DNA from 3 places in the Demequina lignilytica genome. Region 1 is predicted to be linked to each of the others. Evidence: predicted binding sites of a transcription regulator. Region 1 holds the regulator's gene; each other region holds the start of a gene.
What was found. Region 1 encodes HrcA, which represses chaperone genes, less so after heat shock. Its sites were predicted from a motif close to TTNGCACTCGNNNNNNNCGAGTGCNAA; they were not measured.
Positions count from the first base shown of each region.

Region 2: groL (chaperonin GroEL) is a predicted target of HrcA. The motif match lies at 2,167-2,193, and genes of this name have one in related genera.
Region 3: groES (co-chaperone GroES) is a predicted target of HrcA. The motif match lies at 2,248-2,274, and genes of this name have one in related genera.

Region 1 is NZ_JAUHPZ010000001.1:606,811-610,934, forward strand. Features, by position in the region: gene QQX13_RS02720 (HIT domain-containing protein) at 1-140, opposite strand, end outside; gene QQX13_RS02725 (16S rRNA (uracil(1498)-N(3))-methyltransferase) at 137-898, opposite strand; gene dnaJ (molecular chaperone DnaJ) at 902-2,038, opposite strand; gene hrcA (heat-inducible transcriptional repressor HrcA) at 2,039-3,046, opposite strand; gene QQX13_RS02740 (DUF4870 domain-containing protein) at 3,253-3,630, shown strand; gene QQX13_RS02745 (DUF4870 domain-containing protein) at 3,714-4,124, shown strand, end outside.
Region 2 is NZ_JAUHPZ010000003.1:198,381-202,504, reverse strand. Features, by position in the region: gene QQX13_RS07080 (DsbA family protein) at 1-68, shown strand, start outside; tRNA gene QQX13_RS07075 (tRNA-Thr) at 156-228, shown strand; gene QQX13_RS07070 (uracil-DNA glycosylase) at 418-1,089, opposite strand; gene QQX13_RS07065 (DUF3263 domain-containing protein) at 1,188-1,469, shown strand; gene QQX13_RS07060 (LytR C-terminal domain-containing protein) at 1,491-2,084, shown strand; gene groL (chaperonin GroEL) at 2,313-3,941, shown strand.
Region 3 is NZ_JAUHPZ010000002.1:151,266-155,389, reverse strand. Features, by position in the region: gene guaB (IMP dehydrogenase) at 1-1,289, opposite strand, end outside; gene QQX13_RS04380 (WhiB family transcriptional regulator) at 1,502-1,792, shown strand; gene groES (co-chaperone GroES) at 1,853-2,146, opposite strand; gene QQX13_RS04370 (THUMP-like domain-containing protein) at 2,315-3,493, shown strand; gene QQX13_RS04365 (LysE/ArgO family amino acid transporter) at 3,499-4,124, opposite strand, start outside.

The DNA of each region.
Region 1 (4,124 bases):
ACGTGCGTCTTCGGGGCGACCAGCACGTGCAGCGGCGCCTTGGGCGCGATGTCGCGGAACGCGACCACGTTGTCGGTCTCGACCACCACGTCCGCGGGGATGCCGCCGGCCACGATGGTGCAGAAGATGCAGTCGCTCATGCTCCCAGCGTATTCCACGTGCCGCGGCACGCCGCGAGCGCGGCGAACGCGGCCGGGCCGGCCGACGAGGCGCGCAGCACGTGCGGGCCGAGCAGGACCGGCTCGGCGCCCGCCTCGGTCAGCGCGGCGACCTCGGCGTCGGAGATCCCGCCCTCCGGGCCGACGATGCACCACACGCCCTGGCCCGCGTCGTCCCAGGTGAGGGCCGTGAGGGGGGCCGCGGACTCCTCGTGGAGCACCAGCACCCGCTCCCCCGCCGCGACGGCGTCGCGCACCAGGCCCGCGAGCTGCCGCGTGGTGGCCACCGGCGCCACCGCGGGCACGGTCGCACGGCGGCTCTGCTTCGCGGCGGCGCGGGCCAGGGACTCCCACTGCCCGCGCGCCTTGTCCGCCTTGGCCCCGCGCCACTGGACGATGCTGCGGTCGGCGGCCCAGGGCACGATCCGGGTCGCGCCGAGCTCGGTGGCGGCCTCGAGCGCCTGCTCGTCGCGGCCTCCCTTGGCGAGCGCCTGGACCAGGGTCAGCGGCGGGTCGTCGTCGCGCGAGACGGCCTCGACCCGGATGGCGAGGCTGCGGTCGCCCGTGGACACGATGGGCCCCCGGGCGCGAAGGCCGGCGCCGTCGACCAGGTCGACCACCTCGCCGACGCGTCTGCGCTGGACCGTGACCGCGTGCCGCGCCTCGTCGCCGTCGAGCTCCAGCACGTCCCCGACCGCCGCGAAGGCCGCGGCGGGCGCGAGGAATACCGGCGCGCTCACGTCCTAGCCGCGCCCCATGAACGCGTCCTTGAGGCGGGAGAACACGCCGCCGCCGATCGGCGCGAGGCGCGCCTCGGGAGCCTCCTCGCCGCGCAGGGCCGCGAGCTGGCGCAGCAGCTCCGCCTGCTCGTCGGTCAGCTCGGTGGGCGTGGTGACGTCGAGGTGCACGAACAGGTCGCCGCGGCCCTGGCGCTGGAGGCGCCCGACGCCCAGGCCGCGGAGCCGCACGGTCGAGCCCGCATGCGTGCCGGCCTTGACGTCGACCTCCTGCGGCCCGTCGAACGTGTCCACCGTCAGCACGGTGCCCAGCGCCGCCGCGGTCATCGGGACCTCGAGCGTGCAGTGCAGGTCGTCCCCGCGGCGCTCGAACACCTTGTCCGCGCGCTCGCGGATCTCGATGTACAGGTCGCCCTTGGGGCCGCCCGCCACGCCGGCGTCGCCACGGCTGGTCATGCGGATCCGCGTGCCCGTCTCGACGCCCGCCGGGATGTCGACCTTGACGGTGTGGCGCGAGTGGGTGCGCCCCTGCCCCGAGCAGTCCGCGCAGGGCGACTCGATGGTCGAGCCGTAGCCGCCGCAGGTCGGGCAGGGCGCGGTGGTCATGACCTGGCCCAGCAGGGACCGCGCGATGCGCTGCACCGAGCCGGTGCCGTTGCACTGGCGGCAGGTCTGCGGCTGGGTGCCGGGCGCGCAGCAGCTGCCGTGGCACGTGCCGCACACGTCGGCGAGGTCCACCTGGATCTCGCGGGTGATGCCGAAGACGGCCTCCTCGAGCGTGACATCCGCGTGCACCAGGGTGTCGCCGCCGCGCTGCGTGCGGGACGCGGGCCCGCGCTGCTGCTGGCCGAACGGGCTCGCGCCGCCGCCGAAGAACGTCTCGAAGATGTCCTCGAAGCCGAAGCCCTGGGCGCCGCCTGCGGCGCCGGACGCGGACCGGGGGTCCACGCCGCGGTCGTACTGCGCTCGCTTGTCGGCGTTGCCCAGCACGTCGTAGGCCGCGGCGACCTCCTTGAAGCGCTCCTCGCCCTCCGCGCCGGCGACGTCGGGGTGCAGCTCGCGCGCGAGCTTCCGGTACGCCTTCTTGATCTCCGCCTCGGATGCGTCCCGTGGGACGCCGAGGACGCCGTAGTAGTCCTTCACCTAGAGCTCCACCACTCTCGACAGATAGCGGGCGACGGCGCGGACCGCGGCCATCGTCCCTGGGTAGTCCATTCGTGTCGGCCCGAGCGCTCCCACCAGGGAGAGCGTGTCGCGCCCGTAGTTCGCGGCGACGATCGACGTGCTGCGCAGCGCCTCGTGGTGAGTCTCGGCGCCGATGCGGACCGAGACATCGTCCCCCTGGTCGGCCATCTCGTGCAACAGCCGCAGCAGCAGCACCTGCTCCTCGAGCGCGTCGAGGACCGGGGCGATGGTGTCCGCCTCGAGGCCCGAGCCCGCTCGCGCCAGGTTCGAGGTGCCCGCGAACATCACGCGCTCGACGGTGCCGGCACGGGTCGCTCCGACGACCACGTCCGCAAGCGTGGCCGCCCACGGGACCTGGCCCGGCTGCGCCGCCCAGGCGCCGAGCGCGGTCGCGAGCGTCGCGCCGCTGAGGCCCTGACCGACCTCGTTGACCTCGCGCACGGCCCTCTCGAACGCCTCGTCCGCGGTCGCCTCGCCGAGCGGGATGGTCTGCTGCTCGACGCGCGCGTCGGCCGAGACCACCACCACGAGCGCCCGCTCGAGGCCGAGCCGCACGAGCTCGACCCGGCGCACGGCCGACTCCCGCAGCGACGGGTACTGGACGACCGCGACCTGGCGGGTCAGCTGGCTGAGCAGGCGCACCGAGCGCTCGACCACGTCGTTGAGGTCGACCGCGTCGGACAGGAAGGTGGCGATCGCGCGCTTGTGCGGGTCGGGGATCGCGGAGGCGGCGAGGTGGTCGACGAAGGACCGGTAGCCGGCATCGGTCGGGATGCGGCCCGCCGACGTATGAGGCTGGGCGATCAGCCCCTCCTCCTCGAGGATCGCCATGTCGTTGCGGATGGTCGCGGAGGAGACGCCCAGGCCCTTGGAGTCCGCGAGCGCCTTGGAGCCAACGGGCTCGTGCGTGGCGACGTAGTCCTCGACGATCGCGCGGAGCACGGCCTGCCGACGTTCCTCGCTCACGCTCGCCTCCTCCGCGCTCTCCCCACCATCCCGTGGGACCAGCCCCGCGGCTGGCACTCTCCGTGGTCGAGTGCCAATAGTAACGCGCGCTCGGGGGGCGGTCGCCGGGCACGCCACGCGGCGCGCGAAACGTGGGCAGGTGCTGACGTACGGGCGGCTTCTGTGTAGATTGCGAGCGTCCGTTCCGCACTCACCTTGGAGGAACCATGACCGACTACCCGCCGCCGCCTCAGGCGCCTCAGCCGCCCGCCGCGCAGCCCCTGTCCGAGTCCGACGAGAAGCTCTGGTCGATCATCGCGCACGTCGGCGTGATCCTGTTCGGGATCATCCCGCCGCTGGTGGTCTGGCTGGTCTTCCGCGACCGGTCCGCGTTCGTGAACGAGGAGGCCAAGGAGGCGCTGAACTGGTCGATCCTCGCGACCATCGGGTACGTCGTCGGCTTCATCACCACGTTCCTGCTCATCGGCTTCCTGATCCTCGCCGTGGTCGGCATCGCCGTGCTCGTCTTCGGCATCATGGCCGCCGTCAAGGTCAGCTCGGGTGAGCACTACCGCTATCCGCTCAACTGGCGCATCGTGAAGTAGGGGTCGCACCCCGACGAAGATCAGGGCCCCGCTCCCCCTCCGGGTGGATGCGGGGCCCTGGCGTCTGTTGGGACGCTGGGAGCATGAACGACACCGACCAGACCCCGGGCTCCCCGCAGCCCGAGCCCGCGCCCGCCGCGGGCGCCGTCCCTCCCTACGCCGCCCCGGCCCCGATGCTCGAGCGCGACGCCCGCACCATGGCCATGCTGGTGCACATCATCGCCGCCGCGGCGATGGTCCTCTCGGCCGGCACGCTCGCCTTCCTGGTGCCGCTGGTGATGTGGCTCGTGTACCGCGAGCGCAGCGCCCTGATCGACCACCACGGCCGGCTCAATCTGAACCTCCAGCTCACCATGCTCGCCGTGATCGTGGGCGGCGTGATCCTCGGGCTCGTGACCATCGGGCTCGGCTTCATCGTCACCATCCCGCTCATGATCGTCTACGGCATCTACGCGCTGGTGATGTCGATCATCGCGGGAGTCCAGGCGAACAAC
Region 2 (4,124 bases), on a different contig from region 1:
CGAGCTCGCCCTCGGTGGACTACTTCACGGACGGCAACCTCAAGGCGTACATCGAGAGCCTGGGCTGAGCCCCAGCATCGTCCGATCCCCGACGCCCCGCCGGTCCGCCGCGCGGGGCGTCGGCGCGTCCGGGGCCGGTATCCTGGCGGTCCCCTGCTGGCATGGCGCAACTGGTAGCGCACCCGACTTGTAATCGGGCGGTTGCGGGTTCGAGTCCCGCTGCCAGCTCTGCCTCCCGACCCTCCCCTCTGCCCGTCGGGACAGTGAGTCCTCCTGTTTCGGCCGGATCGCGCCGCTCGGGACACTCAGTCCTCCCGAGCCCGCGGCCGATGAGGACTGAGCGTCCCGGCACGAGGTGTCTCCCGCAGAAATGAGGACTCAGTGTCCCGACAGTCGGGGAGGGGACGATGCCGAGGTTCAGTCCGGCGTGCCCCACGCGATGGGGGCGGCGCCCTGGGCCTCCAGCGCCGCGTCGGTCCGCGAGAACGGGCGCGATCCGAAGAAGCCCCGAGAGGCGCTCAGCGGCGACGGATGCGCGCTCTCGACGCGCGGCACGTCGCCGAGCACCGGACCCAGCGCCTGCGCGTCCCGACCCCAGAGGATCGCGGTCAGCGGCCCACCGCGCGCGGCGAGAGCCTCGATCGCGAGGGCGGTGATCTGCTCCCACCCCTTGCCGCGATGCGAGGCCGGCCGGCCGGGCGAGACGGTGAGCACCCTGTTCAGGAGCATCACCCCCTGCCGCTCCCAGTGCGAGAGGTCGCCCGAGCTCAGCACCGCGCCGGTGTCCTCCCGCAGCTCCCGCGCGATGTTGGTGAGCGACCGCGGCATGGGATGTCCGGGCGGCACCGAGAAGCTGAGACCCACCGGGTCGCCCGGGGTCGGGTACGGGTCCTGACCCACGATCAGCACCCGGACCTCTGCGAGCGGGGTAGCGAACGCGCGGAGGATCCGGTCGGAGGCCGGGAGGTAGCCGCGGCCGGCGGCGACCTCCTCGCGCAGGAAGACGCCGAGCGCGGCGAGCGTGTCCGCGGCGGGCTCCAGGACCTCCGCCCAGTCGGGCGCCACCGGGTCCTTCCACGCGTCGGCCATGGCGCCACCCTAGCGGCGGGCCCGGCTCCGACCAGCGCGCCTGCGCGTCGTCCCTCCATGGCGGCGTTACGGTGGTGCCCGGACTGGAGGGAGCCCCGATGGACGGCACCGCGGCGCAGCCGCTCGACGCGACCACCGCGTTGAGCGAGCGCGACTCCTCCGTGCTCGCCTTCGAGCGCCAGTGGTGGCGCTACGCGGGCGCCAAGGAGGACGCGATCCGGGAGCTGTTCGACCTCAGCGCGACGCAGTACTACCAGGTGCTGAACTCCCTCATCGACTCTCCCGCGGCCCTGGCCCACGACCCGATGCTGGTGCGTCGCCTGCGCCGCATGCGCGCCGCGCGTCAGCGTGGTCGCGCCATGGGCTCCCGGGACGCGTGAGGCGGAAGGTAGGGTTTCCCCGTGGCTGACGAGTATCCCCGCGACGAGTTCGACCAGATCGCCGAGAGCGCCGGTCCCGTGGGCGTGCACCGCGCGCCCCGCCCGTGGTGGATCCTCGTGGTCACGCCGATCGTGGTGTTCATCGTCGCCGGTCTGCTCGCCTTCCTGATCGCCCAGTTCCTGTGGAACAGCGGCGAGTCGGGCTCCGAGTCGTCGAGCACGCCCAGCGCCACGGCCTCCGTGGAGGCCTCGCCGTCGGCCTCCGCCTCCGCCTCGGCCTCCGCGTCCGCCAGCGCCACCCCCGAGCCGACCGAGACGGCCGAGCCGGAGCCCGTCATCGAGTACGACGCCGCGGTCGCGGTGCTCAACGGCACCGGCATCGGCGGCCTCGCCGCGGGCCAGCAGTCGCTTCTCGAGGACGCCGGCTTCACCGCCGTCAGCGCCGCCAACCTCACCGGCACCAAGCCCGACGTCAACACGGTCGTCTACGCGGACGATGCGATGGCGGACACCGCGCAGGCGGTCGCCGACGCGCTCGGCTTCGACGCGGTCGTGCAGGGCGAGCCGACCACGGACGCCGACGTCGAGGTGCAGATCGTCTCCGACCCGCGCTGAGGCGCGGCTCGCCCTTGGCGAACATCGGCTGAACGACGCCCCCGCGGTTTGCACTCGCCGGGTGAGAGTGCCAGAATCGCGGTTAGCACTCGCCCTGCGCGAGTGCTAAATCAGACCTAAGGCTCACCTGCCGAGGTGCGGGGCGCGGCGTGACGTGAACGCCGGGCGCCGCATCGTCCGTCGCGGGCGGTGGGGGAGCCGCATTCCATCGGAAGAGGAATCATCCCCATGGCAAAGATCATTGCCTTCGATGAGGAGGCCCGCCGCGGCATGGAGCGGGGCATGAACGCCCTCGCCGACGCCGTCAAGGTCACGCTTGGCCCCAAGGGCCGCAACGTGGTGCTCGAGAAGAAGTGGGGCGCCCCGACCATCACCAACGACGGTGTCTCCATCGCCAAGGAGATCGAGCTCGACGAGCCGTTCGAGAAGATCGGCGCGGAGCTCGTCAAGGAGGTCGCCAAGAAGACCGACGACGTCGCGGGTGACGGCACCACCACCGCCACCGTGCTCGCCCAGGCGCTCGTGCAGCAGGGTCTGCGCAACGTCGCCGCCGGCGCCAACCCGATCGCCCTCAAGAAGGGCATCGAGAAGGCCGTCGAGGCCGTGACCGCCGAGCTGCTCAAGGCGGCCAAGGAGGTCGAGACCAAGGACGAGATCGCCGCGACCGCGGGCATCTCGGCCGGCGACCCCGCCATCGGCGAGCTCATCGCCGAGGCGATGGACAAGGTCGGCAAGGAGGGTGTCATCACCGTCGAGGAGTCCTCGGCTCTGGGCCTCGAGCTCGAGCTGACCGAGGGCATGCGCTTCGACAAGGGCTTCCTCTCGGCGTACTTCGTCACCGACCCCGAGCGCCAGGAGGCCGTCCTCGAGGACGCCTACGTACTGCTCGTCGAGTCCAAGATCGGCTCCGTCAAGGACCTGGTCCCCGTGCTCGAGAAGGTCATGCAGACCGGCAAGCCGCTGATGATCATCGCCGAGGACGTCGAGTCCGAGGCCCTCGCCACCCTCGTGGTGAACAAGATCCGCGGCACCTTCAAGGCCGTCGCCGTCAAGGCGCCCGGCTTCGGCGACCGCCGCAAGGCGATGCTGCAGGACATGGCGATCCTGACCGGCGGCACCGTGATCTCGGAGTCGGTGGGCCTGTCCCTCGACAACGCTGGTCTCGAGCTGCTCGGCCAGGCGCGCAAGGTGGTCGTCACCAAGGACGAGACCACGATCGTCGAGGGCGCCGGTGCGCAGGAGATGATCGAGGGCCGCGTGCGCCAGATCCGTGCCGAGATCGACAACTCGGACTCGGACTACGACCGCGAGAAGCTCCAGGAGCGCCTCGCCAAGCTCGCGGGCGGCGTCGCCGTCATCAAGGCGGGCGCGGCCACCGAGGTCGAGCTCAAGGAGCGCAAGCACCGCATCGAGGACGCCGTCCGCAACGCGAAGGCCGCCGTCGAGGAGGGCATCGTCGCCGGTGGTGGCGTGGCCCTCATCCAGGCCGGTACCTCGGCGTTCGAGGGCCTCGCGCTCGAGGGCGACGAGGCGACCGGTGCCCGGATCGTCGAGGCCGCGATCACCGCGCCCCTGCGCCAGATCGCGATCAACGCCGGCCTCGAGGGTGGCGTCGTCGTGGAGAAGGTCAAGGGCCTCCCGGTCCACTTCGGCCTCAACGCCGCGACCGGCGAGTACGTCGACCTGCTCGCCGCGGGCGTCAACGACCCGGTGAAGGTGACCCGCTCGGCGCTGCAGAACGCGGCGTCCATCGCGGCGCTCTTCCTCACCACCGAGGCCGTCGTCGCCGACAAGCCCGAGCCCGAGCCGGCCATGCCGGCCGGCGGCGCGCCCGACATGGGCGGCATGGGCTTCTGACCCCGCCCGGTCTCGCGACCGACTGACGCAGGCCCCCGCTCCCGGTTCGCCGGGGCGGGGGCCTTCGTCGTGCCCGGGCGGGACGATGCGCCTCCTGCGGGGAGCTGGCGGTCGCGTGGGGAAGGTGCGCGCCTCCTGCGGGGAAGTGGAGTGCCAAACCAGGGGTGCGCGCTGCGCCGAGCT
Region 3 (4,124 bases), on a different contig from region 1:
TCGGGGATCAGGTCGTCGTCGCTCGGGGCGTCCGCCTGGAAGTAGCGGTCCTTCGAGTAGGACGTGCGCCCGCGGGACGCCATGGCGCCCATCGAGCCCATGCCGCGGTAGCTCTTGAACTGCTTGCCGTTGACCAGGACCAGGTCGCCGGGCGTCTCCGCGCAGCCCGCGAACAGCGAGCCGAGCATCACGGACGAGGCGCCGGCGACCAGCGCCTTGGCGATGTCTCCCGAGTACTGGAGCCCGCCGTCCGCGATCACGGGCACGCCCGCGTCCTTCGCGGCCTGCGCGGCCTCGTAGACGGCGGTGACCTGCGGCACTCCGACGCCGGCCACGACGCGGGTGGTGCAGATCGAGCCCGGACCGACGCCCACCTTGACCGCGTCCACGCCGGCCTCGACCAGGGCCCGGGCGCCGTCGCGGGTCGCGACGTTGCCGCCGATCACCTGGACGTGCCGCGTGGCGGGGTCGGACTTGAGGCGCTGGATCATCTCGATCATCTTGCGCGCGTGGCCGTGCGCGGTGTCGACCACCAGCGCATCGACCTCGGCCTCGACCAGGGCGGTCGCGCGCTCCCAGGCGTCGCCGTAGAAGCCCACGGCGGCGGCCACCCGCAGGCGGCCCTCCGCGTCCTTCGACGCCAGGGGGTACTTCTCGGTCTTGACGAAGTCCTTGACGGTGATGAGCCCCGTGAGGCGCCCGTCGGCGTCGACCAGCGGGAGCTTCTCCACCCGGTGCTTGGCGAGCAGCTCCGACGCCTCCTGGTTCGACACGCCCTCACGGGCGGTCACCAGCGGCATCGCGGTCATCTGGTCCGCGACCCGCAGGCGCGCGAAGTCGGCCGTGTTCACGAACCGCAGGTCGCGGTTGGTGATGATGCCCAGCAGGCGGCGGTCCGCGTCGACGACGGGAAGCCCCGAGACGCGGTACTTCGCGCACAGGGCGTCGAGCTCCGCGAGCGTCGCGTCCGGGCCCACGGTGACCGGGTCGGTGATCATCCCGGACTCGGAGCGCTTGACGATCTCGACCTGGTGGGCCTGGTCCTCGATCGACAGGTTGCGGTGCAGCACGCCCATGCCGCCCAGGCGGGCCAGGGCGATGGCGAGGCGTGCCTCGGTGACGGTGTCCATCGCGGCGGAGAGCAGCGGGACGGCGACGGTGATCTCGCGGGTCAGGCGGGTCGAGGTGTCCACCTCGGACGGGATGACGTCGGACTCCCCCGGCAGGAGGAGGACGTCGTCGTAGGTCAGTCCGGTGAACCCGAACGGGTCGTTCTCGGGCGGCGTCATTGGGCCATTCTAGGCCGCGGAGGACGCCGTGCGGCACCGTCCGAAATCGGGGGTTCACAAGCCCCGGGAACAGGTGTTATGAATGGCAGTGAGGGCGGGTGGTGCCCGACGGTGAGATGTCGGTGACCGCTTGGATACCAAGGAAGACACCTACCGGATCGGGCGGCAATGGGGCCGAGCGATCCGCCCGAGACATCCATAGGGGGCACCTCATGGAAGCCGTGGCGAAGCTGCCGGCACCGACGCAGGACCAATGGGAATGGCAATACGAGGGCGCCTGCCGGGGCGCCGATCCCGATCTGTTCTTCCACCCCGAGGGCGAACGCGGCGCGGCGAGGCGCCGGCGGGCCGAGAACGCCAAGGAGTTCTGCGCCCGCTGCCCCGTGCTGGACCTCTGCCGCGAGCGCTCGCTCATGGCGCGCGAGCCGTTCGGCGTGTGGGGCGGCCTCAGCGAGGACGAGCGCCACGCGATGCTGAGCAACAGGCTGCGCGCGGCCAGCTGACCCGACGACGCAGAAGGCTCCCGGGCGGATGCCCGGGAGCCTTCTGACGTGCGCGGCTGGTCAGCCGACGATGGCGAGCAGGTCGCGCGCGGAGAGGATCAGGAACTCCTCGCCGGCGTACTTGACCTCGGTGCCGCCGTACTTGCTGTAGATCACGCGGTCGCCGACGTTGACGTCGAGCGGAACGCGGTTGCCGTTGTCGTCGATGCGACCCGGACCCACGGCCACGACCTCGCCCTCCTGGGGCTTCTCCTTGGCCGTGTCAGGGATCACGAGTCCGGACGCGGTGGTCGTCTCGGCGGCAGCCGCCTTGACGACGACCTTGTCCTCCAGAGGCTTGATGGAGACCGACACTGCGGACCTCACCTTCCCTTGTCGAAGTGTGTGTGGTGCGGACCCTGTCTGCCGTCGCGGGGGTCAGACGTGGCTCCGCGCTCGTGGTGAGCAACGCCAATTTAGCACTCTGGGAGCGCGAGTGCTAACGCGGGCGCGGCTGTTCGCCCCGCGTGAAAAGATCGGCGCATGGACGCCGCGACCGCCCGCCTCACGGTGAGCCCCGCCTGCCTGTCGCTCGCGGAGCAGCTGCGCGAGGTCGCCCCCGCCGACGAGCTCCGCGTGGGCGAGCGCCTGCGTCGCGAGGGCCACGACGGCGCGCTGGTCGCGGCGGCGATGACCCTCGCCGGGCTCCGCCGCGAGGCGCGCGCACGTCTCGGGGAGCAGGCCGACGCGCTGGTGCTGCATCGCGCGGGGCTCGAGCAGGCGACGCGCGCCGTGGTGGCCGGGCTCCACGCGGAGCGCTTCGCGGAGGCGGGCTGCGCCCGCGTCGCCGACCTCACCTGCGGCCTGGGGCTCGACGCGCGCGCCATCGCCGCGCGAGGCATCGCCGTGACGGCGTTCGAGGCCGACGAGGCCACCGCCGTGCTCGCGCGCCGCAACCTTGCGCCATGGCCGGAGTCGCGGGTGCTCCACGGCGACTCCCTCGAGGGCCTCGCGGCCCTGGCGGACGATGCGGTGGACGGGGTGTTCGCCGACCCGGCCAGGCGCAGCGCACGGGGACGCCACCACGACCCCGCCGACTACTCGCCGCGCCTCGACGCGGTGATCGAGCTGCGGGGCTCCGTGCGCGCGCTCGGCGTCAAGGTCGGACCCGGGATCCCCCACGCGGCGATCCCGGCCGACATGGAGGCGCAGTGGGTCAGCGTGGACGGGGACGTCGTCGAGGCCGGCCTGTGGGCGGGCGACGCGTCGCGCGGCGCGGGTCACTCCGCGCTCGTGATCTCCGACGGGGACGCGCACGAGCTCGCGGGTCCGACCGACCGCGGCGAGGCGGGACCGCTGGACGCCTACCTGCTCGAGCCCGACGGCGCCGTGATCCGCGCGGGCCTGGTCGGAGAGCTCGCCGCACGGATCGGCGCGCACCTGGTCGACCCGACCATCGCCTATCTGACCGCGGCGCACGTCGAGGCGACGCCCTTCGCCCGCGCCTACCGGGTGATCGAGACGCTGCCGCTGGACGTGAAGCGGCTCGCGGCGGCGCTCCGGGCCCGCGACGTGGGCGCGGTCGACATCAAGAAGCGCGGGGTCGACCTCACCCCCGAGCAGCTCCGGCCGCGCCTCAAGCTGAAGGGGACCCGTCGCGAGACCCTGGTCCTCACCCGCGTCGCCGGGAGGCACACCGCGCTGATCGTCGAGCCCGTCTGACCCGTTCAGGCGCCCCACGCGAGCGAGACCGCGAGCACCAGCATCACCGTCGCGATGACGCCGTCGAGGATCCTCCACGCCCCCGGCCGGTCGAGCACGCCGCTCAGCAGCCGCGCGCCGTAGCCCAGGCCGGTGAACCACACCACGCTGCCGGTCACCGCGCCCGCGGCGAAGATCCACCGCGCCTCGCCGTAGGAGCCCGCCACGGACCCCAGCAGCAGCACGGTGTCGAGGTAGACGTGGGGGTTGAGCCACGTGAGCGCGAGCGCGGTCGCCGCGACCGCCCGCAGGCCCGCACCCGTCGCGACCGTGCGACCGCCGGTGCCGGCGTGGCCGGCGGCGGCGCCACCCGCATCGTCCGGATGCAGGGTCTCGCCGCCCTTCCACGCGCGCCTCGCCGCGAGCAGCGCGTAGCCGAGCAGGAAGGCGGCGCCCGCCCACCGCGCGCCCGTCTCGAGCCACGGGCGCGAGGCGATGGCGGCGCCCATCCCGGACACGCCGAGCGCGATCAGCAGAGCGTCCGAGACCGCGCAGATCAGCACCACCGCGCCCACATGCTCCCGCCGCAGGCCCTGGCGCAGCACGAACACGTTCTGCGCCCCGATCGCGACGATCAGCGAGAGCCCGAGCC